DNA from 3 places in the Billgrantia antri genome. Region 3 is predicted to be linked to each of the others. Evidence: predicted binding sites of a transcription regulator. Region 3 holds the regulator's gene; each other region holds the start of a gene.
What was found. The regulator LexA, encoded in region 3, represses DNA repair genes until DNA is damaged. The targets are predictions, from matches to a motif close to TACTGTNTANNTANACAGTA.

Region 1 (10,003 bases), 1.9 Mb from region 3:
GCATGCCGGTGCCGATGATGAACATCCTCAACGGCGGCGAGCACGCCGACAACAACGTCGACATCCAGGAGTTCATGATCCAGCCGGTGGGTGCGCCGAACTTCCGCGAGGCGCTGCGGGTCGGCGCCGAAATCTTCCATGCGCTGAAGAAGGTGCTGTCCGCGCGGGGGCTGGCCACTGCGGTGGGCGACGAGGGCGGCTTCGCGCCCAACCTGGAGTCCAACGCCGAGGCGCTCGCCGTGATCAAGCAGGCCGTCAGCGATGCCGGCTACGAGCTCGGCCGCGACGTGACCCTGGCGCTCGACTGCGCCTCCTCCGAGTTCTATCAGGACGGCCAGTACAGTCTGTCCGGCGAAGGTAAGTCCTTTGACGCTGCCGGCTTCGTCGACTACCTGGCCGAGCTGTGCGACCAGTATCCGATCGTCTCCATCGAGGACGGCATGGACGAGTCCGACTGGGACGGCTGGAAGGCGCTGACCGACAAACTCGGCGACAAGGTGCAACTGGTCGGTGACGACCTGTTCGTCACCAACACCCGTATCCTCAAGCGCGGTATCGACGAGAGCATCGGCAACTCCATCCTGATCAAGTTCAACCAGATCGGCTCGCTCTCCGAGACGCTGGACGCCATCAAGATGGCCCAGGACGCTGGCTTCACCGCGGTAATCTCCCACCGCTCCGGTGAGACCGAGGACACCACCATCGCCGATCTGGCCGTGGGCACCTCGGCCGGCCAGATCAAGACCGGCTCGCTGTGCCGTTCCGATCGGGTAGCCAAGTACAACCGCCTGCTGGTGATCGAGCAGCAGCTCGGGGACCGTGTCTCCTACCCTGGTCGTGCGGCGATCAAGGGGCAGTGATCGCATCGTTTATGGCTACCGGCCGACGATATCGCTGACATTTTTGTAGGATATTGACTACAAAAAGGCGAAGATCTAAGCCCGCATAGCTGCAAGAAGGTCGATACCAAAGGTGTCGGCCTTTTTTAATTCCTTGTTTTTACTCACTTTACGCAATGAGCTGTCAACCTCGAGAAGGCCTCGAGGTTGTTTGGTGGCTGCTTGCGCCTGTTGGCGGACATGCCAGAATGCACGTGGGACAAGGCAGAGCGGGAGGCTCTCCGGCAGGATGCAACGGGATGCTATCTAAATGGCACGCTCGGTGCGACAGGACGTCGCCTCCGGGCAGGGACGTTGCCGCAGGAGAGAGGGCGGAGGGAACCGCCCAAGGAAATGCTGGGAGCCGGGCGACCTGAGGGGTCGCCTTTTTTTTGCCCGGCGTTTGGCCTGGACAGGCTCGACAAGGCGCCGAATGCCGGCTGGCATGCGGCGCGGGAACAGGCCGGCTTGCGCTGCGCTCAGCGCTCGAGGTATTGCAGTTTGCCGGGCTTGCCGTCCCACTCCTCGGCATCGGCCGGGGGATCCTTCTTTTCTGCAATGTTGGGCCACACTTCGGAGAGTTCGGCATTGATGGCGATGAACTCCTCCTGCCCCTCGGGTAGTTCATCCTCCGAGAAGATTGCCTCGGCGGGGCACTCGGGCTCGCACAGGGCGCAATCGATGCACTCGTCCGGATGGATCACCAGAAAATTGGGGCCTTCGTAAAAGCAGTCCACCGGGCAGACCTCGACGCAGTCGGTGTACTTGCACTTGATGCAGTTTTCGGTGACGACAAAGGTCATGCCTGTCTCCCTCCTCGCAGCCGGGTCGTGACCTCCCGGTTGGTAATGTACGGATCAGTCTTGGAAAAGCACTGCACAAAATACCTGCGCTTCTTCCCGCCCGGCGATCTGTTCAGCACTTTCTTAGGTCTGTAAGTTATAAAAAACTAACTTTTTATAAGAGGCGAATAATTGGACGCTTCATTCTAGTCATGCCTCCTCGTGTGAGCAAGCGCCGCCGTGGCTACAACCTCTCGCGCCAGGCATAGATCAACTCCAGCGCTCGTCGCGGCGTCAGCTCATTCGGGTCGAGGCCGGCCAAATCGTCGAGCAGGGGGTGGGGCGCCGTGGCAAACAGGTCGTTCTGCAGCGGGGCCGGTCCGCTATCGTGCCTAGGGGTGCCGCGATGGCTCTGGTCGACTTCCTGCTGCTCGAGTTGCGCCAGCTTGTCGCGAGCCCGCGCGATCACTGATGGCGGCACGCCGGCCAGCTGTGCCACCTGTAGGCCGTAGCTCTGGCTGGCAGGGCCTTCCTCCACGCGGTGCATGAAGACGATGCCGTCGCGGTGCTCGGCGGCGGTGAGGTGCACGTTGGCTACCCCCTCGGCCTGGTCGGTCAGCGCGGTCATCTCGAAGTAGTGGGTGGCGAACAGCGTGAAGGCGCGCGTGCGGGTCAGGTGCTCGGCGCTGGCCCAGGCCAGCGACAGGCCGTCGAAGGTGCTGGTGCCGCGGCCGATCTCGTCCATCAGCACCAGGCTGTGGTCGGTGGCGTTGTGCAAAATGCTGGCTGTCTCGGTCATCTCCACCATGAAGGTGGAGCGCCCGCCGGCGAGGTCATCCGATGAGCCGATGCGGGTGAAGATGCGGTCCACCGGACCGATGCAAGCCTCGTCGGCAGGGACGAAGCTGCCGGTATGCGCGAGCAGCACGATCAGTGCCGCCTGGCGCATGTAGGTCGACTTGCCGCCCATGTTGGGGCCGGTGATGACCAGCATGCGCCGGCGCTCGTCGAGCACCAGGTCGTTGGGCACGAAGGGCGCGTCGCTGACGTGCTCGACCACCGGGTGGCGGCCGCCGCGAATCTCGATGCCCGGCGCCTCGGCAAGCCGGGGGCGCGAGAAGCCGAGCGCCTGGGCCCGCTCGGCGAAGGCCGCCAGCACGTCCAGGGCGGCCAGGGCGCGACCGGTGCCCTGGAGCGCATTGAGTTCGGCGTTGAGCGAATCGAGCAGGCCGTCGTAGAGCAGTTTCTCGCGGGCCAGGGCGCGCGACTTGGCCGACAGTGCCTTGTCCTCGAACTCCTTGAGCTCGGGAATGATGAAGCGCTCGGCGTTCTTCAGGGTCTGGCGCCGGATGTAGTCGACCGGCGCCTCGCGGGCCTGGGCGCGGGGAATCTCGATGTAGTAGCCGTGCACCCGGTTGTAGCCCACCTTGAGGCCGGCGAGGCCGGTGCGCTCCCGCTCGCGGGCCTCGAGCTGCACCAGGTAGTCGCCGGCGTGCTCGGCCAGCCCGCGGTAGTCGTCGAGCTCGGCGTCGAAGCCTTCGCGTATCACGCCGCCGTCGCGGATCACCACCGGCGGGTTGTCGACCAGTCCGCGGGTGAGCAGGTCGGCGAGTTCGGGGTAGGGGCGGATATGGTGGGCCAGATCGTCCAGCGCGGTACCGTCGCTGTAGTCGGCGAGTTCGCGCTCCAGCGCCGGCAGGGCCAGCAGGGCGTCGCGCAGGCGGGCGAGATCCCGTGGCCGTGCACTGTAGAGCGCCACGCGCGCCAGGATGCGCTCGACGTCGCCGATCGCCTTGAGCTGCTCGCGCAAGGCCACGAAGCCCTCCCGCTCGAGCAGCAGGGCGACGGCTGCCTGGCGCCCTTGCACCTGGCTGCGGTCGCGCAGCGGGCGGTTGAGCCAACGCTTGAGCAGTCGCGAGCCCATGGCGGTGGCGGTGGTATCGAGCACGCTGGCCAGGGTGTTGTCGCTGCTGCCGCCGAGATTGATGTCGATCTCGAGGTTGCGCCGGCTGGCGGCATCGATCACCACGGCGTCGTCGCGGTTCTCGACACCCAAGGCGGTGACGTGGGGCAGTCGCGAACGCTGGGTGTCGCGGGCGTACTCGACCAGCACCCCGGCGGCGGTAAGTGCCGCCTCGAGGTGGGCGCAGCCGAAGCCGCGCAGATCCTGCACCTGGAACTGGTCGCACAGCAGGCGGGTGGCGGATTCGAGGTCGAACAGCCAGTCGCTCTGGCGGCGCAGGCCCTGCCGGCCCTCCAGGGCGGGTGGCAGCGGCAGGCTCTCGGGCAGGAGCAGTTCCGCCGGGTCGAGGCGCTGCAGCTCGGCCAGCATGTCGCCTTCTCCCTCCACTTCGAGCACGCTGAAGCGGCCACTGGAGAGTTCCAGCCAGGCGATGCCCCAGCAATCACCGGCCGGATGCACCGCCACCAGCAAGTTGTCGCGGCGGGCGTCGAGCAGCGCCTCGTCATAGAGGGTGCCGGGGGTGACGATACGCACCACGCGGCGCTCCACCGGCCCCTTGCTCGTCGCCGGATCGCCGATCTGCTCGCAGATCGCCACCGACTCCCCAGCCTTCACCAGGCGTGCCAGATACCCTTCGGCACTGTGGTAGGGCACTCCGGCCATGGGAATCGGCTTGCCCGCGGACTGGCCGCGCTGGGTCAGGGTAATGTCGAGCAGCGCGGCGGCGCGCCTGGCGTCGTCGAAGAACAGCTCGTAGAAATCGCCCATTCGATAGAACAGCAGCACCTCGGGGTGCTCGCGCTTGATCTTCAGGTACTGGGCCATCATCGGCGTATGGCTCGGCACATCCGTCTTGACCGCGTCGTTCATGCTTTCTCGGCTGGCTCGTCGGTTGTGTGGGGGCATGGAAGAGAGCAAGGTTACCACGCCCCACGCGGCGTCGACACGATACAAGCTGATGGCCTGCTGTCGAGGGCAAGGATACGCTATGGTAAGGCTGTTGCAGGACATGCGGTCGGTGCCGCGGCTCTCTGACCCCCCCGACCCTACCGACAAAGGAGCGATACCATGCCCCACAGTGCCTCCAGCCTGGCCAACCTCGACCTCGCCACGCTCGCCGAGCGGCTCGGACGGCGCTGCCGCGAGCATGGCGTCAGCGTCACCACGGCCGAATCCTGTACCGGCGGCGGGGTGGCCAGCGCCATCACTTCAGTGGCCGGCAGCTCGGACTACTTCGAAACCGGCTACGTCACCTATTCCAACGCCGCCAAGGCGCGCCTGCTGGGTGTGCCCGAGGCACTGATCGCCCAGCACGGGGCGGTCAGCCGTGAAGTCGTGGAGGCCATGGTGGCCGGCGCCTGCCGCGACAGCGGCGCCAAGCTTGGTGTGGCAATCAGCGGCGTGGCCGGACCCGACGGTGGCACGCCCGAGAAGCCGGTGGGCACCGTGTGGCTGGCCTGGGGCAGCGAGGCGCAACAACAGGCCGAGCGCTTCCAGTTCCCTGGCGACCGACGGGCAGTGCGTGAGCGCGCGGTACGCGAGGCCATCGTCGGGTTGATTCGTTACCTCGAAACCGACTAGTCGCGCGGCGAATTTTTCGTCATACTACTGTCCAACCATACAGTGTCCAGGCGAGCTCCCCGTCGGCAGCCCGCCATCCATCTGCACCTGCAAGCGTCTGCGAGTTCTGCGAGGAGAGCCTCATGGCACAGGATGAAAATCGTTCCAAGGCATTGAATGCCGCCCTTTCCCAGATCGAGCGCCAGTTCGGCAAGGGTACCGTGATGCGCCTGGGCGATACGCCGCGAGTGGTGATGCCATCGGTATCCACCGGCTCGCTGGGGCTCGACATCGCACTGGGTATCGGCGGCCTGCCCTACGGCCGGGTGGTGGAGATCTTCGGCCCGGAATCCTCGGGCAAGACCACCCTGACCCTGTCGGTGATCGCCCAGGCCCAGCGCCAGGGCAAGACCTGCGCCTTCATCGACGCCGAGCACGCGCTGGACCCGAGCTACGCCGAGAAGCTCGGCGTCAACCTCGACGACCTGCTGGTGTCGCAGCCCGACACCGGCGAGCAGGCACTCGAGATCTGCGACATGCTGGTGCGCTCCGGCGGGGTCGACGTGATCATCATCGACTCGGTGGCGGCGCTGACCCCGCGGGCCGAGATCGAAGGCGAGATGGGCGACTCCCACGTCGGCCTGCAAGCGCGTCTGATGTCCCAGGCCCTGCGCAAGATCACTGGCCACATCAAGAACGCCAACTGCATGGTGGTGTTCATCAACCAGATCCGCATGAAGATCGGCGTCATGTTCGGCAGCCCCGAAACCACTACCGGCGGCAATGCGCTCAAGTTCTACGCCAGCGTGCGCCTCGACATCCGCCGCACGGGCTCGGTGAAGCAGGGTGACGAGGTGACCGGCAACGAGACCCGGGTCAAGGTGGTGAAGAACAAGGTGGCGCCGCCGTTCCGTCAGGCCGAGTTCCAGATCCTCTACGGCAAGGGTATCTACCATGCCGGCGAGGTGGTCGACCTGGGCGTGCAGTGCAACCTGATCGACAAGGCCGGTGCCTGGTACAGCTACCAGGGCAACAAGATCGGCCAGGGCAAGGCCAACGCTGCCCAGTTCCTCGAGGACAACCCGGCGGTGATGGAGGAGATCGAGAGCCAGATCCGCGGCCAACTGCTGGCCACGGTCGCGCCCAAGGAAGAGGAGGCCGAGGAGCCGGTGGCCGCCGACGCCGAGCGCGAGGACGACCTGCTCTAAGTCATGCCTGCCCAGCCCGAAGCGCATGCGTCGTCCCCGCGGGACGACGCCATTCGTCTGCTGGCCCGGCGCGAGTACTCACGCGCCGAGCTGGCGCAGCGGCTGGCATCCCGGGCACACCCTCCCGAGGCGATCGACGCCTGCCTCGACGCGCTGGCCGAGGACGGCCTGCAGTCCGACGCGCGTTTCGCCGAGAGCTTTCTGCGCTCGCGGGTGATGCGCGGTCAGGGGCCGCTCAAGGTGCGCGGCGAGCTGGAGCGGCGCGGCGTCGAGCGCACGCTGGTTGCCACTACGCTGGCCGCAGCCGAGCAAGACGGCGAGGTCGACTGGTTCGAGCTGGCCGCCGAAGCGCTATCCCGGCGCTTCACCCACTCCGGCGACTCCCCTCGCGAACGCGCCCGGCGCGAGCGTTTTCTGGCCTCGCGAGGCTTCGATTTCGACCAGATCCGCCATGCGCTGGAGCGGCTCGGCGCTACCGAATGACGCTCAGCTTGGGCGCCTCCCCTTCAGTCGCTTGACATCTGCGTTATAATGCCTCCCTTTGTGAACGCCCTTGGTGGCGCTCCTGACACGTCAAGGCGTGCGATTCGGCCAGATGAAAACGGTGCCGGACGCGCCTGCCCGTCGGGTGACCACGCTCATCGCCACGGATACCCCATGAAAAGCGCAGACATCAGACAGGCCTTTCTGAGTTACTTCGAGGAGCACGGCCACACCATCGTACCGTCGAGCTCCCTGGTGCCGGGCAATGACCCGACGCTGCTGTTCACCAACGCCGGCATGGTACCGTTCAAGGACGTCTTCCTCGGTCGCGACCCGCGTCCCTACGTGCGCGCGACCTCGGCGCAGCGCTGCGTGCGCGCCGGTGGCAAGCACAACGACCTCGACAACGTCGGCTATACCGCGCGTCATCACACCTTCTTCGAGATGCTGGGCAACTTCAGCTTCGGTGACTATTTCAAGCGCGACGCCATCCGCTTCGCCTGGGAGTTCCTCACCCAGCGCCTGGGACTGCCGGCCGAGAAGCTGTGGGTCACGGTGCACGTCAGCGACGACGAGGCGGAGAAGATCTGGAAAGAGGAGATCGGCGTCGACCCGGCGCGTTTCTCCAAGCTCGACGAGGACAACTTCTGGCAGATGGGCGATACCGGCCCCTGCGGGCCGAGCTCGGAGATCTTCTTCGACCACGGCCCCGAGGTGTGGGGCGGCCCTCCCGGCAGCCCCGAGGAGGACGGCGACCGCTACATCGAGATCTGGAATCTGGTGTTCATGCAGTTCGACCGCGATGCGGCCGGCAACCTGAACCCGCTGCCCAAGCCCTCCATCGACACCGGCATGGGGCTGGAGCGCGTGGCGGCGGTGCTGCAGGGCGTGCATTCCAACTACGAGATCGACCTGTTCCAGAACCTGCTCGAGGCCGCAGCCCGCCACACCGGCCACGCGGATACCACCACGCCCTCGCTGCGGGTGATCGCCGACCATATCCGCTCCTGCGCCTTCCTGATCGCCGACGGCGTGCTGCCTTCCAACGAGGGGCGCGGCTACGTGCTGCGCCGGATCATTCGTCGCGCCATTCGTCACGGCAACAAGCTGGGCGCCAAGGGTAACTTCTTCCACAAGCTGGTCGGCGCCCTCGATGTCGAGATGGGCGAGGCCTATCCCGAGCTGCGCGAGGCGCGCCATCAGATCGAGCGCATCCTGCTCAAGGAAGAGGAGCAGTTCGCCCGTACCCTCGAGCACGGCATGCGTCTGCTGGAAGAGGCGCTGGCCGACCTCGACGGCGACGTACTGCCGGGCGAGACGGTGTTCAAGCTCTACGACACCTATGGCTTCCCCTATGACCTGACTGCCGACGTCTGCCGCGAGCGCGGCGTGACCCTCGACGAGGCCGGCTTCGAGCGCGAGCTCGAGGCCCAGCGCGAGCGCGCCCGCGCCGCCAGCCAGTTCGGTGCCGACTACGGCGCGGCGCTGGCGCTCGAGGGTGAGACCGCCTTCACCGGCTACGACCGGCTCGAGGATCGTGCCACCGTGACCGCCATCGTCGATCGCGAAGGCAACGCCCTGGCGGCGCTGGAACCCGAACAGCGCGGCGTGGTGGTGCTCGACCGCACGCCGTTCTACGGCGAATCCGGCGGCCAGGTGGGTGATACCGGCTACCTGCTCGCCGAGGGTGGCCGTTTCCTGGTCACCGATACCCAAAAGCAGGGCGGCCACCACCTGCACCACGGCGTACTGCTGGAAGGCAGCCTCGCCGTAGGCGCCGAGGTGCGTCCCCAGGTCGACGCCGGGCTGCGTGCGGCCACCGTGCGGAACCATTCTGCCACCCACCTGATGCACAAGGCGCTGCGCATGGTACTGGGCGATCACGTGCAGCAGAAGGGCTCGCTGGTGACACCCGAACGGCTGCGCTTCGACTTCAGCCACTTCGAGGCCATGACGCCCGAGCAGCTCGCCGAGGTGGAGCGCCTGGTCAACGAGCAGGTCCTCGCCAACGCGCCGACCCGCATCGAGCAGATGACCCTCGACCAGGCCAAGGACAAGGGCGCAGCGGCGCTGTTCGAGGCCAAGTACGCCGACAGCGTGCGGGTGCTGACCATCGGCGCCGACGACTTCTCCATCGAACTGTGCGGCGGCACCCACGTGGCCCGTAGCGGCGACATCGGTTGCTTCCATATCGTCGGCGAGCAGGGCATCGCCGCCGGGGTGCGCCGTATCGAGGCGATCACCGGCGAGGGGGCACTGGCCTATTTCCGCGAGCAGGAGGCGCGCCTGGCACGTATCGGCGAGCGTCTCAAGGCCAAGCCGGAGCAGGTCGAGGAGCGCGTCGAGTCGCTGGCCGAGCGTAACCGCAGCCTGGAGAAGGAGCTCGAGCGGCTCAAGGCCAAGCTGGCCAGCGCCGCGGGTAGCGATATGCTCAGCCAGGCGCGCGAGGTCAGCGGCATCAAGGTGCTGGCGACCCGGCTCGAGGGCGTGTCCGCCAAGGAACTGCGCGGCGTACTCGACCAGCTCAAGAACAAGCTGGGCTCGGGCATCGTGGTGCTCGGCGTCGCGGACAGCGATGCCGGCAAGGTGAGCCTGATCGCCGGCGTCACCGATGATCTGACGGCCCGCGTGAAGGCCGGCGAGCTGGTCAACCACGTCGCCTCCCAGGTCGGCGGCAAGGGCGGTGGCCGGGCCGACATGGCCCAGGCCGGCGGCAGCGACGTCGGGGCTCTGCCGGCGGCGCTGGAGAGCGTGCCCGCCTGGGTCGAGCAGCGCCTGCAGTAACGCGAGACAGGGCCGGTGACCGCGATGTCCCGGCCCTTTGACTTTGACGACTTTCACTCATCCGGGCGCGTTGCGCTCGACATGCGAGGGAAAACCGTAGATGGCACTATACGTACAGAAATTCGGCGGCACCTCGGTAGGCTCCGTGGAGCGCATCAAGGCCGTGGCCGAAAAGGTCAAGGGCTTCCGTGACGATGGCCATCAGGTCGTGGTCGTGGTTTCCGCCATGAGCGGCGAAACCAACCGCCTGATCGGCATGGCCAACGAGATCAACGACGAGCCCACGCCGCGAGAGATGGACATGCTGGTCTCCACCGGCGAGCAGGTGACCATCTCGCTGCTGGC
Region 2 (10,003 bases), 1.9 Mb from region 3:
ACGCTGTCACCGGGTGACATGCGCACGTTGCGCTCGATCTCGAAGTTGGAGACCACCGCCACGCCGATGATGGTCACCGCCACGCCCAGGTGGCCGAGCTGCATGCCCCAGTAGGCCAGCGACAGCTTCTTGAGACCGGCGCCGAACGACTCGGCGCGACGGGTCTTGTCGTAAAGGTCGCGCAGCGTCGGCAGCACGATCCACATCGCCGCCACCAGGCCGAGGGCGACCCAGGCGTTCCACTCGCCGCCGATGACGAACGGCATCGCCGCGGCGATGACCAGCGACGCGACGCCGGCGAGCCACAGCCGCTTGACCATCAGACGTGGGTCGGTCTGCTTCCAGCGCGCCGACGGTCCCAGGCCCATGAATACGCACATGATCACCGTGAGCGGCACGAACAGGGTATTGAAGTAGGGCGGGCCCACGCTGATCTTGCCCAGGTCGAGCGCGTCGAGCAGCAGCGGGTAGACGGTGCCCATCAGCACGGTGATGGTCATGATCACGAGCAGGATGTTGTTGATCAGCAGCAGGGCATCGCGCGACAGCCAGTTGAAGCCGGTACGCTGGCTGACCCGCGGCGCGCGCAGGGCGAAGATCAGCAGCGACAGTCCCACGGTGATGCCCAGCAGGACGAGGATGAAGAAGCCGCGCGAGGGGTCGTTGGCAAAGGCGTGCACGGAGGTCAGCACGCCTGAGCGCACCAGGAAGGTGCCCAAGAGCGACAATGAGAAGGTGAAGATCGCCAGCAGCACCGTCCAGCTCTTGAACGAACCGCGCTTTTCGGTGACCGCCAGCGAGTGCATCAGCGCGGTGCCGGTCAGCCAGGGCAGCAACGAGGCGTTCTCGACCGGATCCCAGAACCACCAGCCACCCCAGCCCAGCTCGTAGTAGGCCCACCAGCTACCCAGTGCGATCCCCACGGTGAGGAAGGCCCAGGCCAGGTTGGTCCAGGGCCGCGCCCAGCGGGTCCAGGCCGCATCGAGGCGACCGCCGAGCAGCGCAGCGATGGCAAAGGCGAAGACCACCGAAAAGCCCACGTAGCCCATGTACAGCATCGGCGGGTGCAGGATCAGGCCGATGTCCTGCAGCAGCGGGTTGAGGTCGGCACCGTCGCTCGGCACGTTGGGCAGCAGCCGCTCGAAGGGGTTGGAGGTAACCAGCACGAAGGCCAGAAAACCGACGGCGACCAGCCCCAGCACGCCAACCACACGCGCCACCATGTCGCGCGGGAGTTCACGGGAGAAACGAGCGGCCATGTAGCTCCAGCCGGCCAGCATCAGGCTCCACAGCAGCACCGAGCCCTCGTGATTGCCCCACACAGCGCTGAACTTGTAGTACCACGGCAGCATCGAGTTGGAATTGTTGGCCACGTTGGCCACGCTGAAGTCGTCGAGCAGGTAGCTCGCCGTGAGGCAGAGGTAGGCGATGACCACGAACAGGAACTGACCGGCGACCATGGGGCGCGCATAGGCCATCCAAAGCGGCCGACGCAGCGCAGCGCCGGCCAGTGGCATCACTCCCTGCACCGCCGCCATCAGCATGGCGACGACCAGCGCGAAATGGCCGACTTCAGGGATTAAACGAATGAACATGTCGTCTCCGGATCAATTCTGGCTCGCACCCTCACGTGCCTCGAGGCGCTCGGCCACCTCGGCGGCCTTGGCCTGGTAGTCGGCGGGGGAGTAACCGGCCGCTTCGAGCGCCTCGGATACCTCGGGAGGCATGTAGTTCTCGTCATGGCGCGCCAGTACCTGGTCGGCCTTGATGTAGCCGTCGCGCTGCAGCTGGCCGACTACCACCACCCCCTGCCCTTCACGGAACAGGTCGGGAAGGATGCCACTGTAGTGCACGCGGACGTCCTCGACATAGTCGGTCACGGTGAATTCGACATCGAGGCTGTCGGGATTGCGCGCCACGCTGCCCTCCTTGACCATGCCGCCGGCACGGATCTGGCGCTCGTAAGGCGCGTCGCCGGCGACGATCTGGATCGGGCTGAAGAACAGGTTGATGTTGGCCCGCAGCGCATAGAGCGTAAGCCCCACGGCGATCGCCGCCAGAGACACCAGCCCCAGGGCCAGGAAGAGCTTCTGTTTACGTTTAGGCCTCATTGGTGCTTCTACCCCTGCTGGTTTGAATCGGTTGCGCCCCGCCGGCGTGTCCGGCCTGATGAGCTTCGCGGCGCAGACGCCGTTTCAGCTGGCGCATGAGCTGACGGCGCTCGAAGCGGGCATGCAGCACGGCACCCAGCAACAGTAGGCCGGTCAGGCCCCAGGCCGACCAGACGTAACGTGCGTGCCCGCCCATGGCGAGGAATTCCTGGAAGGTGTCGAAAGCCATCAGTTCGCCTCCTCGGCCAGCTCACGCACCCAGCGCTTGCTGGACTCGCGGCGCAGGATCTCGCTGCGCGTTCGCATCAGGGTCAGGGCGATGAAGAAGCAGTAGAAGCCCAGCACCATGATCAGCAGCGGCAGCCACATCTCCATCGGCATGGCGGCGCGCCCGGTGACGGTGAAAGTAGCGGGCTGATGCAGCGTGTACCACCAGTCCACCGAGTACTTGATGATAGGAATGTTGATCACGCCGACCATGGCGAGCACCGAGGCGGCACGGGAGGCGCTGTCGCGGCTGGCAAAGGCACCGCGCAGGGCGATCACGCCGAGATAGAGGAACAGCAGTATCAGCATCGAGGTGAGGCGCGCATCCCACATCCACCAGGTGCCCCAGGTGGGCACGCCCCACACCGCACCGGAGAACAGCGCGACGAAGGTCATGGCCGCACCCAGCGGTGCCATCACGGTGGCCGCCATGTCGGCGATCTTGATCTTCCAGACCATGAACACCAGCCCCGTCACCGCCAGGGAGACGAAGATCGACTGGGCGAGGAATGCCGCCGGTACGTGCACATAGATGATGCGGAAACTGTTGCCCTGCTGGTAGTCGGCCGGCGCAAAAGCCAGCCCCCAGACGCTGCCGGTGACGATCAGAATCAGTGCCGCAGCCCAGAACCAGGGCTGCAGACGGGCGCTGATGGTGTAGAACCACTTGGGGGAACGCAGCTTGTTAAGGAAGGCCCACATGCCTCGTCAACCTCTCAACCGTTGATACTGATGCGCAGCGATGCCGCGATCGCCAATGGCGCAAAGATCAGGGCCAGCGCCAGCAGCGCGCCGAGGATCGCCAGGTGCGCCAGCACGCTATCGCCGAAGATGGCCGCCTGAACGGCCCCGGCGCCGAAGATCAGCACCGGAATGTAAAGGGGGAGCACCAGCAGCGACAGCAATACGCCGCCACGCGAGAGCCCCACCGTCAGCGCCGCTCCGATGGCACCAATCAGGCTGAGACTGGCACTGCCCAGTGCCAGTGAAACGGCCAATACCAGGTAGCTGCCCGCCGGCAGCGCCAGCATGATGCCCAGCACGGGCGCCATCAGCGCCAGGGGCAGGCCGGTCAGCAGCCAGTGCACGGCCACCTTGGCCAGGGCCAGCATCGCCAGCGGCTGGGGCGTCAGCAGCAGCTGCTCCAGCGAGCCGTCGTCGTAGTCGGCCCGGAACAGGCTGTCGAGAGACAGCAGCGCCGCCAGTAGCGCCGCCACCCACAGCAGACCGGGGGCGATGGCCGCGAGCAGCGCCGGATCGGGAGAAATACCGATCGGGAACAGGGTGATGACGATGGCGAAGAACACCAGGGGGTTGAGCACTTCGCTGCGCCGCCGCAGCAATAACAGCAGGTCCCGTTTCAGTGTTGCCCACACTGCGACAGCAAGACCGCCGCGAGGTTCCGCGCGAACCACCGCCTCCTCCTTCCCCAGAGCGCCTTCAGATGCCGGCATTGGCCCCTCCCCCGCCGAGACGGATACGGCGTAACTCGGCACACGGCGTCAGTTCGTGATGGGTGGTGACCAGCACGCAACCACCGCGGCGAGCATGTTCGACCAGCCGGCGCTCCAGCGCCGCGACACCGTCGCGGTCGATTGCCGTGAAGGGCTCGTCGAGCACCCACAACGGACGCGGCGTGAGCGACAGGCGCGCCAGCGCCACGCGGCGCTGCTGACCGGCGGAGAGCTGGGCTGCCGGGACGTCCTCGAAGCCCACCAGACCGAGCTCCTCCAACGCACTCATGCGCGTCTTTTCGCTCGGCGCATGGCCCGCAAGGGCCTGGTACCAGGCGAGGTTTTCCAGCGGCGTCAGCGCCGCTTTGACGCCGGGCGCGTGGCCCAGGTAGAGCAGATTGGCAAGGAAGGCGTCACGCGACTTGCGCATCGGTTGCTCGTTCCAGAACAGCTCGCCTTCGTAGTCGGCGAGCTGACCGGAGAGAATCTTCAACAGAGTAGTCTTGCCGCTGCCGTTGGGGCCTTCCACCCGCACGATCTCGCCGGCGCGAATATCCAGGTCCAAGCCCCGGAACAGCCAGCGGTCATCTCGTTCGCAGGCCAGGTTTCGCGCTTGCAGACGCAGGCTCAACGGCACTCTCCAGGAAAGGGTCAATTCGACCGAAATGCTACACGGAAAGGCCTGTAGCCGCTAGCGAACGAGGTGCGTCACGGCGCCACCCTTGCCACAGGTCAAGGCAACAAGGCATCGGCAAAACTTGCCACTTGGCGACCGCTTGGTATGATGCAGGATACCTGTACATTTCAACAGGGTCGCAAAGAGGGGGAACGCCAATGCCAACGCCTTCCATGCAGTACCTGTACCGACGCCCCAACCTGCCCATCGCCACCTCCTGGGCCAGCGTCGACGCCACCGACCTGACCGAGGTGCCCCTGCTGGGTGACGTCGCGGCGGGCCTGCCCATCGAAGCCTGCCCCAGCGGCGACAGCATCCACGCCCCAGCCTGCATGGTACGCCGCAATACTTATGCACTGCGGGTGCGTGGCGACTCGATGATCGACTGCAACATCTTCGATGGCGATGTGATCATCATCGAGCGTCAGGAGAGCGCCGAGAACGGCGAAACCGCCGTGGTGCTGATCAACCAGCAGGAAGTGACACTGAAGAAGCTCTACATCGAGAAGAGCGGCGTGCGCTTGCAACCGGCCAACGAGAACATGGCCCCCATCTACCTCAAGAACAGCGATATCCAGGTGCTCGGCATGGTGATGGGCGTGGTGCGTCAGCAGGAACACCGTGAGCTGACCCACTGATGCGCTACCCGGTGCCCGACCTGCCGCCCGGTGGCTGGCAGGAAAGCCTCCACGAGGTAGAGAAGAGCCGCTTCATCGCCTGGCTCTGCCATGCCCCCAGCCCGACGGCTTTCGAGGCCCTGCTGGCCGAAGCCCGTCGGGCCCACCCTAACGCCAGCCATCACTGCAGTGCCTATATTGCCGGGCCTCCCGGAGAACAGCACGCCATCGGCTTCTCCGACGACGGCGAACCCGGCGGCACGGCAGGCCGCCCGATGTTCCAGGTGCTGGAAGGCTCGGGCCTGGGCCAGGTAGGCTGCGTGGTGACCCGCTACTTCGGTGGTACCAAGCTGGGCACCGGCGGCCTGGCCCGGGCCTATGCCCAGGCCGTGGCCCGAGGGCTCGACGACCTGCCGCTGCGGCAAGTGGTCGAGCGTACCGTACTCAGGTTGAAGGTCGACTTCGCCGGCGAGGCCGAAGCCCGCGCCTGGCTCGAGGCCCGCGACGTCCCGATCGAGGTCGCCGACTACGCCAGCGACGGTGTGCTGCTCAGCGTAGGCTGGCCCAGCGACACCGAGGTCGATCTCGCCCCGCTGGAGGCCCGCCTGCGCGGCAGACTTGCCTTGATCGACGCTTAGCTGCTGCCCCGGGGCGCCTGCCATTTGCGCGGAGGCGAGTCAGTAGGGTAAACCTTTCCGGGCAATGGCCCTACAGTAACGACCCTTTACTGCGTTCCCCAATTGAGGAGTCTCCATGATGCCGCCTGCCAAGGCGCCCCTCGGCGCCCTGTTCTGGGCCTTTGTCCGCATCGGTCTGCTCGGCTTCGGCGGCGGTCCTGCCATGATCCCCCTGGTCCGGCAGGAAGTGGTCAAGCGTCACGCCTGGCTCGATGACGAGGCGTTTGCCGACATCCTCGCCATCGCCAACACCCTGCCCGGCCCCATCGCCACCAAGATGCCCGGCTACATCGGCTATCGGGTGGCGGGCGCGAGCGGCTGCGTGATCGCCGTGGCTGCCGTGATCCTGCCCATGATTGCCGTCATGATCGTGCTGTTAACGACGCTCAGCCGCTATCGCGACGTGGCCTGGATTCACGGCATGGGACAGGCCGTGGTGCCAGTGGTCATGGTCATGATGGCCCAGTTGACGATGGATTTCTGGAACAAGTCGCGCCTCGCCCTGGGCTGGGCCATCAGCCTTGCCATGGCAACCGCAGCCGGCGGACTCATTTATCTCGTGGGGGTCCATCCCGGCTGGGTCATCGGGGCGTTGCTGCTCACTGCCCTGCTCTACCCCGCTCGTCGGCGCAAGGGAGCGACGCCGTGATCTACTGGCAGCTGTTTCTCGCCTTCTTCGTGCCCAACATCATCGGCTATGGCGGCGGCCCGGCGATCATTCCGCTGATCGAAGCCGAGGTGGTGGGCCGCTATGGCTGGATGAACGCACAGGAGTTCGCCGAGACCCTGGCCCTGGGCAACGCCCTGCCGAGCCCCATCGCCACCAAGATGGCCGGCTACGTGGGCTACGATGTCGCCGGCATCGCCGGCGCCGCGATCGCCGTGCTGGCCACGGTGGTGCCGTCGCTGCTGCTGATGCTGGGAGCCCTCGGATTGCTCTATCGCCATCGCGACTCGCCGCGCGTCAAGCGCATGAGTCAGTGGGTGCGCCCGGTGATCGCCGTCATGATGGCCTGGCTGACCTGGAGCTTCTTCAGTACAGGACTGGAAGGCGCCGGCCTGCGGCATACGCTGCTGATCGCCGCGGCTGCCGCCATCGCCCTGCTGCGCTTCCGCGTGCATCCGGCCTTCGTGATACTCGCCGCGCTGATGTATGGCGGCCTCTTCCTCGGCTGATACCAGGCCGGCCCCGTCCAGAAGCGCCAACGGCGCCCCGCGGGGCGCCGTTGATGTGCTCTGGCAGGTCTCGCTCAGCCGAGGTATTTGATCATCACCCCGGCAGCCACTGCCGAGCCGATCACGCCGGCCACGTTGGGCCCCATGGCGTGCATCAGTAGGAAGTTGTGCGGGTTGGCCTCGAGGCCGATCTTGTTGGAGACTCGCGCCGCCATCGGCACCGCCGAGACGCCGGCCGAGCCGATCAGCGGGTTGATCGGCATGTGGCTGACGAGGTTCAACAGCTTGGCCATCAGCACGCCGGCCGCGGTACCGATGCCGAAGGCCACGATGCCCAGCCCCAGGATGCCCAGGGTCTCCACCGCGAGGAAGCTCTCGGCCATCAGCTTGGAGCCCACCGAGAGCCCCAGGAAGATGGTGACGATGTTGATCAGCGCATTCTGCGCGGTGTCGGAGAGGCGCTCGACCACGCCGCACTCGCGCATCAGGTTGCCGAAGCAGAACATCCCCAGCAGCGGCGCGGCGTCGGGCAGGAACAGCGCCACCAGTAGCAGCAGCGACACCGGGAAGACGATCTTCTCGAGCTTCGACACCGGGCGCAGCTGGGTCATGACGATCTCGCGCTCCTTCTGCGTGGTCAGCAGGCGCATGATCGGCGGCTGGATCAACGGCACCAGCGCCATGTAGGCGTAGGCAGCCACGGCGATGGCCCCGAGCAGCTCCGGTGCTAGCACGCTCGATACGTAGATCGAGGTGGGGCCGTCAGCGCCGCCGATGATACCGATGGCGGCGGCCTGGTTGAGCGAGAAATCCATTACGCCCAGCGCCGAGAGCCCCACCGCACCGAGCAGGGTGGCGAAGATGCCGAACTGTGCCGCCGCCCCGAGGAACAGCGTACGCGGGTTGGCCAGCAGCGGGCCGAAATCTGTCATCGCGCCTACGCCCATGAAGATCACCAGCGGGGCAATGCCCGAGGCGATCGCCACGCTGTAGAACTGATACAGCATGCCGTTGACGTAGCCGGCATCCATCGCCACGTCGCTGGCCGCCCGGTAGGCCTGGGGCGTGATGTCGCCATGCAGCGCCGCGCTGATGGTATGGCGCCAGGCATCGGTGGAAGCGCCGGCGGCCAGATCGACATCGAGTACCGCTGCCAGTTGCTCCAGCACGCCGGGGCGTGCCAGATGCGCGGCCTGCTCGGCCGCTGACAGCGCCAGTCCGGCCTCGGGGATGTTGGCCAGAATGCCACCGAAGCCGATCGGCACCAGCAGCAGCGGCTCGAACTTCTTGTAGATGGCCAGGTAGAGCAGCAACAGGCCGACCGCGATCATGACCGCCTGGCCCAGCGTCAGGTTATACAGGCCGGAGCCTTCCCACAGGGTCAATAGCTTGTCCATTGGCATAGACCCTTAGAGCACGATCAGCGTGTCGCCGACGGTGACACTGTCACCTTCGCTGACTTTGACCTCGGACACGGTACCACCGGTGGCGGCACGCACTTCGGTCTCCATCTTCATGGCCTCGAGGATGATCACCACGTCACCCTCCTTGACCGTATCGCCGGGTCGCACGTTGACCTTGAAGATGTTGCCCGCCAACGGTGCGTTGATGCTCTCGCCGCTGGAAGCAGCCGAAGGCGAGGAGGCGGGCTGGGCCTGCTCCTGTACCGCGCCGATCTCGCCGCCCTCGGCGACCTCGACGACGTACTGCTTGCCGTTGACCTTGACGGTATAGGTCTCGGGACCGGTGGGCATGCCGGCCTGGGATGCCGGCGGCTGGGCCTCGGCCCCGCCCTTCTGGGAAGAGACCGGCATGCTGGCCGCAACCGCTTCCTGGCCGGGCGCCTGGGGGGCGGGCTCGAAAGCGTCGGGGTTGTCGCGGTTCTTGAGGAACTTGAGCCCGATCTGCGGGAACAGCGCGTAGGTCAGCACATCGTCGATCTCACGCTCACCCTCGGCCAGGCGGATGCCGTCGGCCTTGGCCTTTTCCCGCAGCTCGGCGGCCAGGCGCTCCATCTCGGGTTCGAGCAGATCGGCGGGGCGACAGGTGATCGGCTCGCCACCCTCGAGCACGCGGCTCTGCAACGCCTTGTCGAAGGGTGCCGGCGCGGCGCCGTACTCGCCCTTGAGCAGCGCCTGGACCTCCTTGGAGATCGACTTGTAGCGTTCACCCATCATCACATTCATCACCGCCTGGGTGCCGACGATCTGGGAGGTAGGCGTGACCAGCGGAATGAAACCCAGGTCCTCGCGCACGCGCGGAATCTCAGCCAGCACGGCGTCGAGCTTGTCGCCGGCACCCTGCTCCTTGAGCTGGCCTTCCATGTTGGTGAGCATGCCGCCCGGTACCTGGGCGACCAGAATGCGCGAGTCGATACCCTTCAGCGAACCTTCGAAGGCGGCGTACTTCTTGCGCACCTCGCGGAAGTAGCCGGCGATGTCCTCGAGCAGCTCGAGGTCGAGGTTGGTGTCGCGCTCGGTGCCCTTAAGGATCGCCACCACCGACTCGGTGGGGCTGTGACCGTAGGTCATCGACATCGAGGAGATGGCCGTGTCGACGTTGTCGATACCGGCCTCGATCGCCTTGAGGTAGGTGGCGGTGGAGAGCCCCGTGGTGGCATGGCACTGCATGTGGATGGGGATGTCCAGCGCCTTCTTGAGGCGACCGACCAGCTCGAAGGCGTCATAGGGCGTCAGCAAGCCAGCCATGTCCTTGATCGCCAACGAGTCGGCGCCCATGTCGGCGATGGTTTCGGCGAGCTCCACCCAGCTGTCGAGGGTGTGTACCGGACTCACGGTGTAGGAAATGGTGCCCTGGGCGTGACCGCCCGCCTTGCGCACCGCGCGGATGGCCCGCTCCAGGTTGCGCGGGTCGTTCATCGCATCGAACACGCGGAATACGTCGACACCGTTGGTCTTGGCCCGCTCGACGAAACGATCGACCACGTCATCGGCGTAATGACGGTAGCCGAGCAGGTTCTGCCCGCGCAGCAGCATCTGTTGGGGAGTGTTGGGCATGGCTTCCT
Region 3 (10,003 bases):
GGGTGCGGTAATCGTGCAGGGCAAGATCTACCAGACCTTCATGGAACAGGGCGGGCCCGACTACATGCTCGAGCTGCCCCACGGCTACACCTACTCCGGCCATCCGGTGGCCTGCGCCGCCGCCCTCGCAGCCCTGGACGTACTCGAGAACGACCGCCTGATCGATCGCGTGCGTGAGATGAGTCCAGTCTTCGAGGAGGCCCTGCATGGGCTCAAGGGCACCCGCCATATCAGCGACATCCGCAACTACGGGCTCGCCGGGGCCCTGCAGATCGAGCCCTACCCCGGCGAGCCGGCACGGCGCCCCTTCGAGATCGCCATGAAGTGCTGGGACAAGGGCTTCTACGTGCGCTACGGCGGCGACACCATTCAGCTCGGCCTGCCCTTCATCGTCGAGCGCGACGAGATCGACCGCCTGGTGAATGTGCTGGGTGAGGCCATCGGCGAATTGAATTGAGAGGTAACGCAATGACCACGCTCGGTCACCTGATCAACGGTACACGCGTCAACGACGAAGGGCGCACCCAGGATATCTTCAATCCCTCCACCGGCGAGGTCGGTGGCCAGGTCAGCCTGGCCAGCAAGGCCACCGTCGAGGAGGCCATCGCCACCGCCCAGGCCGCCTTCCCGGCCTGGCGCAACACGCCGCCGGCCAAGCGCGCCCGGGTCATGTTCCGCTTCAAGCAGTTGCTCGAAGAGCACGCCGACGAGATCTGCCGGCTGATCGGCCAGGAACACGGCAAGATCGTCCACGATGCCAAGGGGGAATTGCAGCGCGGCATCGAGAACGTGGAGTACGCCTGCGGCGTGCCGGAGCTGCTCAAGGGCGAGCACAGCAAGAACGTCGGCCCGGGCATCGACTCCTGGAGCGAGTTCCAGCCGCTCGGTGTGGTCGCCGGTATTACACCGTTCAACTTCCCGGCCATGGTTCCGCTGTGGATGTACCCGATGGCTATCGCTTGCGGCAACACCTTCGTGCTCAAGCCCTCCGAGCGCGACCCGAGCTCGACACTGTTCATCGCCGAGCTGGCACTGGAGGCGGGCCTGCCGGCCGGCGTGCTGAACGTCGTCAATGGCGACAAGGAGGCCGTCGACACCCTGCTCGACGACCCGCGAGTGCAGGCCGTCAGCTTCGTCGGCTCCACGCCGATCGCCGAATACATCTACGGCCGCGCCAGCGCCAACGGCAAGCGCTGCCAGGCCCTCGGGGGTGCCAAGAACCACGCCATCGTGATGCCCGATGCCGACATGGACAACGTGGTCGATTCGCTAACCGGGGCCGCCTTCGGCTCCTCCGGCGAGCGCTGTATGGCGCTATCGGTGGCGGTCGCCGTGGGTGATGCCGCCGCCGACGCCCTGGTCGCCAAGATGCAGGAGCGAATGAAGGCTCTCAAGGTTGGCCACTTCGCCGACGCCGGGAACGACTTCGGTCCGGTAATCACCAAGGCTCACCAGGAGAAGGTCTGCGGCTACATCGACAGCGCCGAGGCCCAGGGTGCCGAGATCGTGGTGGACGGCCGTGGCGTGCAGGTGCAGGGCTTTGAAAACGGCTTCTATGTCGGTGGCACCCTGATCGATCGGGTGACCCCCGAGATGACCTGCTACCAGGAGGAGATCTTCGGTCCCGTGCTGCTCGTGGTTCGCGCCGGCTCGATGCGGGAAGCCATGCAGCTGATCGACGACCACGAGTACGGCAACGGAACCTGCATCTACACCCGTGACGGCGAAGCGGCGCGTTACTTCAGCGACAATATCCAGGTGGGCATGGTCGGCATCAACGTGCCGTTGCCGGTACCGGTCTCCTACCACAGCTTTGGCGGCTGGAAGCGCTCGCTGTTCGGTGATCTCGCCGCCTACGGACCGGATGCCGTGCGCTTCTACACCAAGCGCAAGACCGTCACCCAGCGCTGGCCGTCAGCCGGGGTTCGCGAGGGCGCGCAGTTCTCCTTCCCCTCCTGACGCCAGGCGTTAGGCGTTAGGCGTTAGGCGTTAGGCGCCAGCATGGCAAAGCCGAACCAGGTCTCCTGGTTCGGCTTTTGATTTTCGCTATTCTCAAGAGTTGAGCGCCCGGGTGACAGGCGCTACTCAGCGCCCCAGGGCTTGAAGCACCGCCTCGCGGGAAACCCGCTCACGCTCGGCATAGAGCGCCAGCTCATCGCTGACCGGAGCCCCCAAGGCCTGCTCGAAGGCCTCGCGATTGGCGTTGCCGGCATAGGCCCCGTTCTGCCCGCCACCCAGATTCGATTGGAAGATTCCTGCCGCACTGACCGGCAGAAAATCTTCGTAGGTGAGTGGCAACGCTTCCACCAAGCCCTGGGCGATCAGCGTCTCCAGGCCAGCACCCTCTACTCGGCCTGCCGCCGTGCTGGCGTCACTCTTCACACGAGCCGCCGCCGTGCTGGAGTCACTCTTCACACGAACCGCCGCCGTGCCGGCGTCGGTAAGGCGATACTGGAAGAAGGCCAGGCCTTCACGCCGCAAAGTGGCTTCGTCATCGGGGAAGTCGGCGAAGACCTCATCGAGCACGCGCTGATGCGCCTCGTTGTCGAGGCCGGCGGCGCGGCGCCGTGCTTCGCCAAGCAGGCTGTCGTAACGCTCACGCCCCCTGGGGGTCAGCGCCATGCCACGCTGCTCGATTTCACCGAAGCGGGCGGTGTGGGTCCCCTGCCGCTCACCGGCAAAGCGGATACCCTCCTCCAGCGCCTTGAAGCTGGTCTGACGCAGCAGGATGGGACACGCGCGACGGGGCGGCCCCTCGATTACCGCCTTGGGCTGCATGCCGGCATCGGGCATGCGCCGTTGCACTTCGTCGATATCGAGCGTGCGCGGCGTGAGGTGATTGATATGCGGGCCGCGGAAGCAGACCACATCGGCGATCAGCCGATGCTCGGCATGCAGCGCCTGGTAGGTGTCCAGATCTACCGTAGCATCGCGGTGCCAGCGGAACGTCTCCAGGGCCTCGCCGATGAAGCGCTCAGCCTGCTCTTCATCGAGCCCGCCCTGCGCTTCATGGAGTTCGATCAGCTGGCGACAGGCCGGGGTGAAGATATCACGGCCGGCAAGGATGGCTGCCGCCCGCTCCCGCAGCGCCGGGCTCTCGATCAGCTCGAGGCGCAGCAGCGAGGTGAAGATGCGGAAAGGGTTGCGCGCCAGCGCCGCGTCATCCACCGGGCGGAAGGCCGTGGAGTGTACCGGCACGCCGGCTTCGGAGAGGTCGTAGTAGCCCACCGGATGCATGCCCATGACGGCGAACAGGCGACGCAGCATGGACAGCTCCTGGGCCGTGCCCACACGAATGGCGCCATGACGCTCGGCACCCAGGCGTTCCAGTTCGCCATGGGCGGCAAGGCGCTCGGCCAGGGTGGGATCGGCCTCCAGAACTTGCCGGTTAACGCACTCGACCAGATCGAGCAGCGCCCCGTATTGCGGCACTTCAACCTGGTACATCGCCGACATGGCCCGGGAAAAACGGTCACGGATTTCATCGCAAGGAAGATAGTTGGCAGGCAATTCAGGCCTCCTCGGTATTGGGTTGAAAGAGCGAATCCAAAGCGCGCTCGATGCGCCCGAGTCCTTCTTGCAAGGTGTCGGGCTCGGCGGTCAGTGGCGCCAGCAAGCGCAGCACGTTGCGCCGCCGGCCGCTGGGCATCAGTAGCACGCCGGCCTCGCGCGCCGCCGTCAGCAGCGCAGCCAGGTGCTCGGCACCGCTGGCCCGGTCGGTATCCTCGAAGACGATCCCGCGCATGGCCCCCACGCCAGTGAGATTGCCCAGCATCGGGAAGCGCCCACTGGTCTGCCAGCGTCGATGGGCCTCGACGATCAGCGCCTCCTGGCGCGCTCCCCAGCTCGCCAGAGCCTCTTCGCTCATCAGAGCCATCACCGTACGCGCCGCAGCGCAGGCCAGGGCGTTGCCCGAGTAGGTACCGCCCAGCCCGCCCTTGGGCACGGTGCCCATGAATTCCGCCCTACCCGCCACCGCCGCCAATGGCAGCCCCGCCGCCATGCTCTTGCCCATCAGCAGCAGATCGGGCTCGACGCCCAGCCGTGAGAAGGCGAAGCGGGTCCCGGTACGTCCGAACCCCGACTGGATCTCGTCGAAGATCAACACGATGCCGTGTCTGTCGCACAGGGCGCGCAGCCGCTTGGCGAAGTCGGCACACAGTACGCGGAAACCACCCTCGCCCTGGACCGGTTCGACGATGATGCACGCCACTTCATCGGCAGGCGTCTCGACCTCGAAGAGTCGCTCCAGAGCGGCCATGGCCTGGTCGGCATCGACACCGCTGTCGCCGCTGGGGAAAGGCACGTGGTGCACCGGGCCCGGCAAGGCGCCCAAGCGGTTCTTGTAGGGCTTCACCTTGCCGTTGAGATTCAACGCCGCCAGCGTGCGCCCATGGAAGCCGTCGTCGAAGGCGATGACCGCCTGGCGCCCGGTCGCCGCACGCGCCACCTTCAAGGCGTTCTCGGTGGCTTCGGCACCGCTGTTGGTGAGCATGCAGGAGAGCGGGTAGGAGACGGGCACGAAGGCATCCAGCGCCTCGACGACTTCCAGATAGCCGCGGTGCGGTACGGCATTGAACGCCGAATGCATCAGCGTATCGGCCTGAGACTTCACGGCCTCGACGACTTGAGGATGCGAATGCCCCAGGTTGAGGACGCCGATACCGCCGATGAAGTCGATGTAGTGCGTGCCACGCTCGTCCCACACCTCGGCATTACGCCCCCGCTCTATACAGATGGGATGCACGATACCCAGGCCGTGGCTGACGTGAGGTAAATCCATGAACAATGTCCCGCAAGCATGAGAGATCAGTGGCTCAATGAGAGCAGATGGCCAAGGGCATGCTCAAACGAAAAAAAGACGCCTATGCATTCCATAAAGTCATGACATAAGGCGTCTTATAGTTTTTTCACCAAACTTTCAGCTATCTGAATGCATGGCTTGCGTTGTCATTCCGAAATCTATCGCGAATGAAGTATTCGCGAGCTAGAGACCTTTAGGAGCGAATATCCCCGGCGCATTGCGCCAGTAGCCCTTGTAATCCATGCCGAAGCCGAACACGTAGCGGTCGACCACTTCGAGGCTGCAATAATCGGCCTTGAGGTCCGGCACCGCCTTGCGATCGTGTCGCTTGTCTACCAGCACGGCGGTGGAAATGCTTGCCGCACCGGCTTCGCGGCAGTAATCGAGGATGGCGGCAAGCGTCGCGCCCTCATCGAGAATGTCATCGACGATTACTACATGGCGATCGGCCATGGGGATTTCGGGCGAAACCCGCCAGAACAGCTCCCCACCGCGCAACCCACCGCGATAGCGCGTTGCATGGAGGTAATCGACCTCAAGCGGGAAGCCCAGGCGAGTCAACAGATGGCCGGTGGTGATCAACCCGCCATTCATAACGCAGTAGAAGACCGGCAGCTTGTCGCCCAGATCGGCGGTGATCTGCTCGGCCATGCGATCCAGCGCGCGCTCGACCTCCTCATGGCTGATCAGGCAGTCGGCGTTCTCCATGACATCGCGCATGGTGGCCAGGGATTCGTGAAAATCGGCTTCGAGTTTGGGCATGAGTGGCTCGTATCAACGCAGGTAAACGAATATGAAAAACGATATGACAGATCAGAGCGACGCCATGGCCTCGAGACGCGCATGCACCCGACGCCAGCGCCCCAGGGCTTCGAGCGCCTCGATGTCGGGGCGTGCCCGGCCGTAACGCAAGCGCGCCGTCAGACGCGTGGTCCGACCCTGGCAGGCGTCCAGCGCCTCGAGCGCGGCCGCGCGGTCGTTGCACACCAATACCATGTCGCAGCCGGCTTTTAACGCGGCCAGGGCTCGCTCGCCTGGGGTACCGGCAAAGCCGGCGCCTGCCATGCCGAGATCATCGGAGAAGATGGTGCCCTTGAAGCCGAGCGATTCGCGCAGCAGGCCCAACCAACTTGCCGAAAACCCTGCGGGACGCGAATCGAAGGCGGAGTAGATGACGTGAGCCGGCATCACGCCATCGAGCCGGGAAGCCAGTTCCGTAAACGGTATCAGGTCGTGCTGGCGCAACGCCGCGAGGGGGCGATCGTCGACCGGCAGCTCCAGATGGGAGTCTGCCGCCACGCTGCCGTGGCCGGGGAAGTGCTTGCCCACTGCGGCCATACCGGCTTCGTGCAGCCCGCTGATGAACGCACCGGCCATGGCCGCCACCGCCTGCGGGTCGGAGGAGAAGCTGCGATCGCCGATCACGCTGGAGACGCCAGTGTCGATATCGAGCACCGGAGCAAAGCTGAGATCGAGCCCGCAGGCGGCCATCTCCATGCCCAACAGCCAGCCGGCATCGAGACAGAGCCGAAGGGTCACTTCCGGCGACACTTCGTAGTCCCGGCCAATACGCCCCATGGCCGGCAGGCGCGTCACCCCTTGCCGGAGGCGCTGGACACGGCCGCCCTCCTGGTCGATAGCCAGCAGCAGCTCAGGGCGCACACGCCGTATGTCATGGCAAAGCTTCCGCACCTGTCGCGCATGCTCGACGTTGCGGCCGAACAGGATGACGCCGCCCACCTCGGGACGCTTGAGCAATTCGCGCTCTTCCTTACGTAATGCGGTGCCTTCCAGATCGAGCATCACCGGGCCGAGGGTCTGGGTCATGATCGGAGTCCTTGGGCATGAAAGGGAGCTGATTCTAGACTAAAGGCGCCGATGGCAACAGCCATCCAGGGCACACCGAGCAATGCCCGTCCTGGCGTGCCTTCACCGCCTCGTCACTCGTGCAGCCAGAAGGGAGTGCCCGGTTGGGCCAGTGCGAAGAGCTGCAGCAGCGCCTCGTCACGCATGCGAATGCAGCCATGCGAGCGGGGCTCCCCCATCGGCTGATCGGGCGGAGTGCCATGTAGATAGATATAGCGCCTCTGGGAGTCGACGTCGCCGCCGCGATTGACTCCCCGCTCGAGCCCGCACAGCCAAAGGATACGGGTCAGGATCCAGTCTCGCCCAGGATGCGCCTCGGCCAGCGCCGCGCTGTACACTTCACCGGTGGGACGTCGGCCACGAAACACCGCGCCCGGCGGCTGTCCTTGACCGATCGCTGCCCGCACGTAGTGCCAGCCGCGCGGCGTGCAACCACTGCCCTCACGCTGGCCCACCCCCGCCGCGGCCGTCGATACCGGCCACTCCGCCTGGCGCTGCTCACCCTGCCACTGGACGAGGCATTGACGACCGATGTCCACCTCGAACCACAGCCCCTCCCTGGGTGGCAGGGCCTCCAGTTGCGGAGTACGCATATCAGCTCGCCTTGGCCGGCTGGGCGGCGGGCGGCGGCAGAGGCGCATTCATGGCCGCTACCACCACGGGGCGCAGGCGCCGAATCAGGTCACGCACCGAAACGTGCTCATGATAATCCTTCTCGGCGATGTCGCGCAGTGCGTCGAGACCGGAGAGGGTGAAGATCACCGTCCCCAGCACGAAGTGCAGGCGCCAGAAGCGCTCGGCATCGGGCAACTCAGGCGTGGCGCGGCGCACCAGATCCGTGAAGCGGGTGAACACGCTACCGTACTCCTCCTGGATATGCCGCCTCAGGTGGCCCTGGGCCTGACTGTAGGCGAGTCCCAGCAGCTTCATGAAGACCTTGAGACTGTGCTTCTCCGCGGGCACCTCGAGCACCGTTCGGGCCATGGTCTCGAGCAGTTGCTCCAATGGGATGACAGCGCCGGCGTGCTGCGCCTCGAGTTCATCGAGAGCGTGATGAAAGCGTACCGTGAAAGGGTCGAGATAGCGCGAGAAGACCGCCTGGATCAGCGCCTTCTTCGAGCCGAAGTGGTAGTTGACCGCAGCGAGGTTGACGCGAGCCTTGCTGGTGATGGTACGTAGCGAGGTCTCGGCGAAGCCGCGCTCGGCGAACAGCACCTCGGCGGTATCGAGGATGCGCGTGACGGTATCGGTCTGGGCCATGATCAGTTCCCACTGAAAACAACTGTTTTAAACATTACAAAAGTCTACGCCATTACATCTTTTGCCTCAATGTATCGATGAACGAAAGCGTTTTAAACGCTTTTGCGATACGAGGCGAGACGCTCACCACCCCCCCTTTTACTGTATGGGCTTCCATGCTGTATACTTGACCAATACGGCAGTCACGCCTCTGGAGTTCGCCATGACCCGCCCTCTCACATCGCGCCAGCAGAACGTTTATGACTTTATCGTCAAGACCATGAACGAATTCGGCTACCCGCCCACTCGCGCCGAGATCGCCCGTGCACTGGGCTTTCGCTCGCCCAACGCCGCCGAAGAGCACCTGCGCGCCCTGGAGCGCAAAGGCGTGATCCGCGTGATACGCGGCACCTCCCGCGGCATTCGCCTGCCCGCGCAGGAAGCCGACAGCCTCGTCAGCGAACCTAGCGCCGAAGGCCTGCCCATCATCGGTGAAGTGGCCGCCGGCAGCCCTGTCCTTGCCGCCGAACACATTGACCGCTACTGCCCCCTGCCACCCGACTTCTTTACTCCGCGCGCCGACTACCTGCTCAAGGTACGCGGCCTGTCGATGAAAGACATCGGCATTCTCGAGGGGGATCTGCTGGCCGTGCATCGCACCGACCGTGTGCGCGACGGCCAGATCGTGGTGGCACGCCTGGAGGACGAAGTGACGGTCAAGCGCTTCCATCGCCAGGGGCATCGTGTGGTGCTGGAAGCCGAGAACGCCGACTTCGCCCCGATCGAGGTGGACCTGCGCCGACAGGAGCTCGACATCGAGGGGATTGGTGTGGGAGTGATACGCGGCGGCAACGGCCAAGCTTTGGGGTGAGAGCTGGCGAATCTCCATGAGCCGCAAGATTCTGCATGCCGATTGCGACTGCTTCTATGCCGCGGTGGAGATGCGTGACAACCCGACGCTGCGCGATGTGCCGCTAGCCATCGGTGGCAGTGCGGAGGGGCGCGGGGTCATCGCCACCTGCAACTACCCTGCCCGCGCCTACGGCATTCACTCCGCCATGCCCACGGCGCGCGCGCTGCGCCTATGCCCCCACCTGACCCTGCTGCGCGGGGACTTCGATCGCTACCGCGAAGCGTCACGCCAGATATCGGCGATCTTTCACGAACTCACCCCGCTGGTGGAACCGCTATCGCTGGACGAAGCCTTTCTCGACGTCACCGACGTTACGCGCTTCTCGGGCAGTGCCACCTGGATGGCACGCTGGCTGAAGGAGGAGTGCCTGAAGCGCGTCGGCATCACGGTGTCAGTGGGTGCCGCTCCGTCGAAATTTCTGGCCAAGATCGCCAGCGACTGGGATAAACCCGACGGCCTTACCGTCATTTCTCCGTCCCAGGTGGACGACTTCGTGTGCCAGCTTCCGGTCAACAAGCTGCACGGCGTAGGCCCGGCCACGGCCAAGCGATTGCAGGCCCTCGACATCGAGACCTGCAGCGATCTGCAGCGGATACCGCTCGACCGATTGCTGCAGGAATTCGGCAAGTTCGGGCGGCGCCTGTTCGAACTGGCCAGGGGAATCGACGACAGGCCGGTGCGCATCGAGCGCGAACGCAAGTCGGTGAGCGCGGAGATCACCTTCGCCAGCGACCTGCCCGACCTCTCGCTATGCCATGCCGAGCTGGCACCCCTGTGCGAGCGTCTCGACGCCCGGCTCGCCCGGCACGGACATCCGCCCGTGGCCGGCATTTTCGTCAAGGTACGCTTCGACGACTTTTCCCTCACCACCCTCGACTCACGAGGCGGCTTGCCTAATCTGGAGAACTTCGCTGCCCTGATGGAACAGGCCTGGGCACGCCGCGCGCGCCCGGTACGGCTGCTCGGCGTAGGAGTCAGGCTGGTGACGGACGATGCGCGGCGTCAGCTCAGCCTGCCGTTCTGAAGCTTCATTTGGTATCGATATAGCGGTGGTCGTTGAAGGTAGCGACCCAGTCGGGGTGATAGACCATCAGCACGCTGAGCAGCATTCCGGTGAGAAAGGCCTCCGAAGGCATCAGTAGTGGCAGGAACAGGGCGTACTCCTTTGCCAGATGGATGGC

Region 1: a site for LexA is predicted at 5,230-5,249, ahead of recA (recombinase RecA). Genes of this name have one in related genera too.
Region 2: a site for LexA is predicted at 4,626-4,645, ahead of HNO53_RS02785 (LexA family protein). Genes of this name have one in related genera too.

What each region holds. Positions count from the first base shown of each region.
Region 1 is NZ_CP053383.1:572,289-582,291, forward strand. Features, by position in the region: gene eno (phosphopyruvate hydratase) at 1-860, shown strand, start outside; gene fdxA (ferredoxin FdxA) at 1,358-1,681, opposite strand; gene mutS (DNA mismatch repair protein MutS) at 1,905-4,493, opposite strand; gene HNO53_RS02705 (CinA family protein) at 4,692-5,204, shown strand; gene recA (recombinase RecA) at 5,327-6,391, shown strand; gene HNO53_RS02715 (regulatory protein RecX) at 6,395-6,874, shown strand; gene alaS (alanine--tRNA ligase) at 7,049-9,658, shown strand; gene HNO53_RS02725 (aspartate kinase) at 9,759-10,003, shown strand, end outside.
Region 2 is NZ_CP053383.1:586,061-596,063, reverse strand. Features, by position in the region: gene HNO53_RS02815 (heme lyase CcmF/NrfE family subunit) at 1-1,595, opposite strand, end outside; gene ccmE (cytochrome c maturation protein CcmE) at 1,608-2,111, opposite strand; gene ccmD (heme exporter protein CcmD) at 2,101-2,340, opposite strand; gene HNO53_RS02800 (heme ABC transporter permease) at 2,340-3,080, opposite strand; gene ccmB (heme exporter protein CcmB) at 3,095-3,832, opposite strand; gene ccmA (cytochrome c biogenesis heme-transporting ATPase CcmA) at 3,819-4,463, opposite strand; gene HNO53_RS02785 (LexA family protein) at 4,667-5,146, shown strand; gene HNO53_RS02780 (IMPACT family protein) at 5,146-5,763, shown strand; gene HNO53_RS02775 (chromate transporter) at 5,879-6,451, shown strand; gene HNO53_RS02770 (chromate transporter) at 6,448-6,978, shown strand; gene HNO53_RS02765 (sodium ion-translocating decarboxylase subunit beta) at 7,053-8,375, opposite strand; gene oadA (sodium-extruding oxaloacetate decarboxylase subunit alpha) at 8,388-10,003, opposite strand, start outside.
Region 3 is NZ_CP053383.1:2,441,439-2,451,441, forward strand. Features, by position in the region: gene aptA (omega-aminotransferase AptA) at 1-457, shown strand, start outside; gene HNO53_RS11330 (CoA-acylating methylmalonate-semialdehyde dehydrogenase) at 469-1,959, shown strand; gene hglS (2-oxoadipate dioxygenase/decarboxylase HglS) at 2,086-3,510, opposite strand; gene HNO53_RS11340 (2-aminoadipate transaminase) at 3,512-4,783, opposite strand; gene HNO53_RS11345 (hypoxanthine-guanine phosphoribosyltransferase) at 4,988-5,566, opposite strand; gene nagZ (beta-N-acetylhexosaminidase) at 5,618-6,631, opposite strand; gene HNO53_RS11355 (L,D-transpeptidase) at 6,745-7,263, opposite strand; gene HNO53_RS11360 (TetR/AcrR family transcriptional regulator) at 7,265-7,930, opposite strand; gene lexA (transcriptional repressor LexA) at 8,133-8,780, shown strand; gene dinB (DNA polymerase IV) at 8,797-9,846, shown strand; gene HNO53_RS11375 (energy-coupling factor ABC transporter permease) at 9,851-10,003, opposite strand, start outside.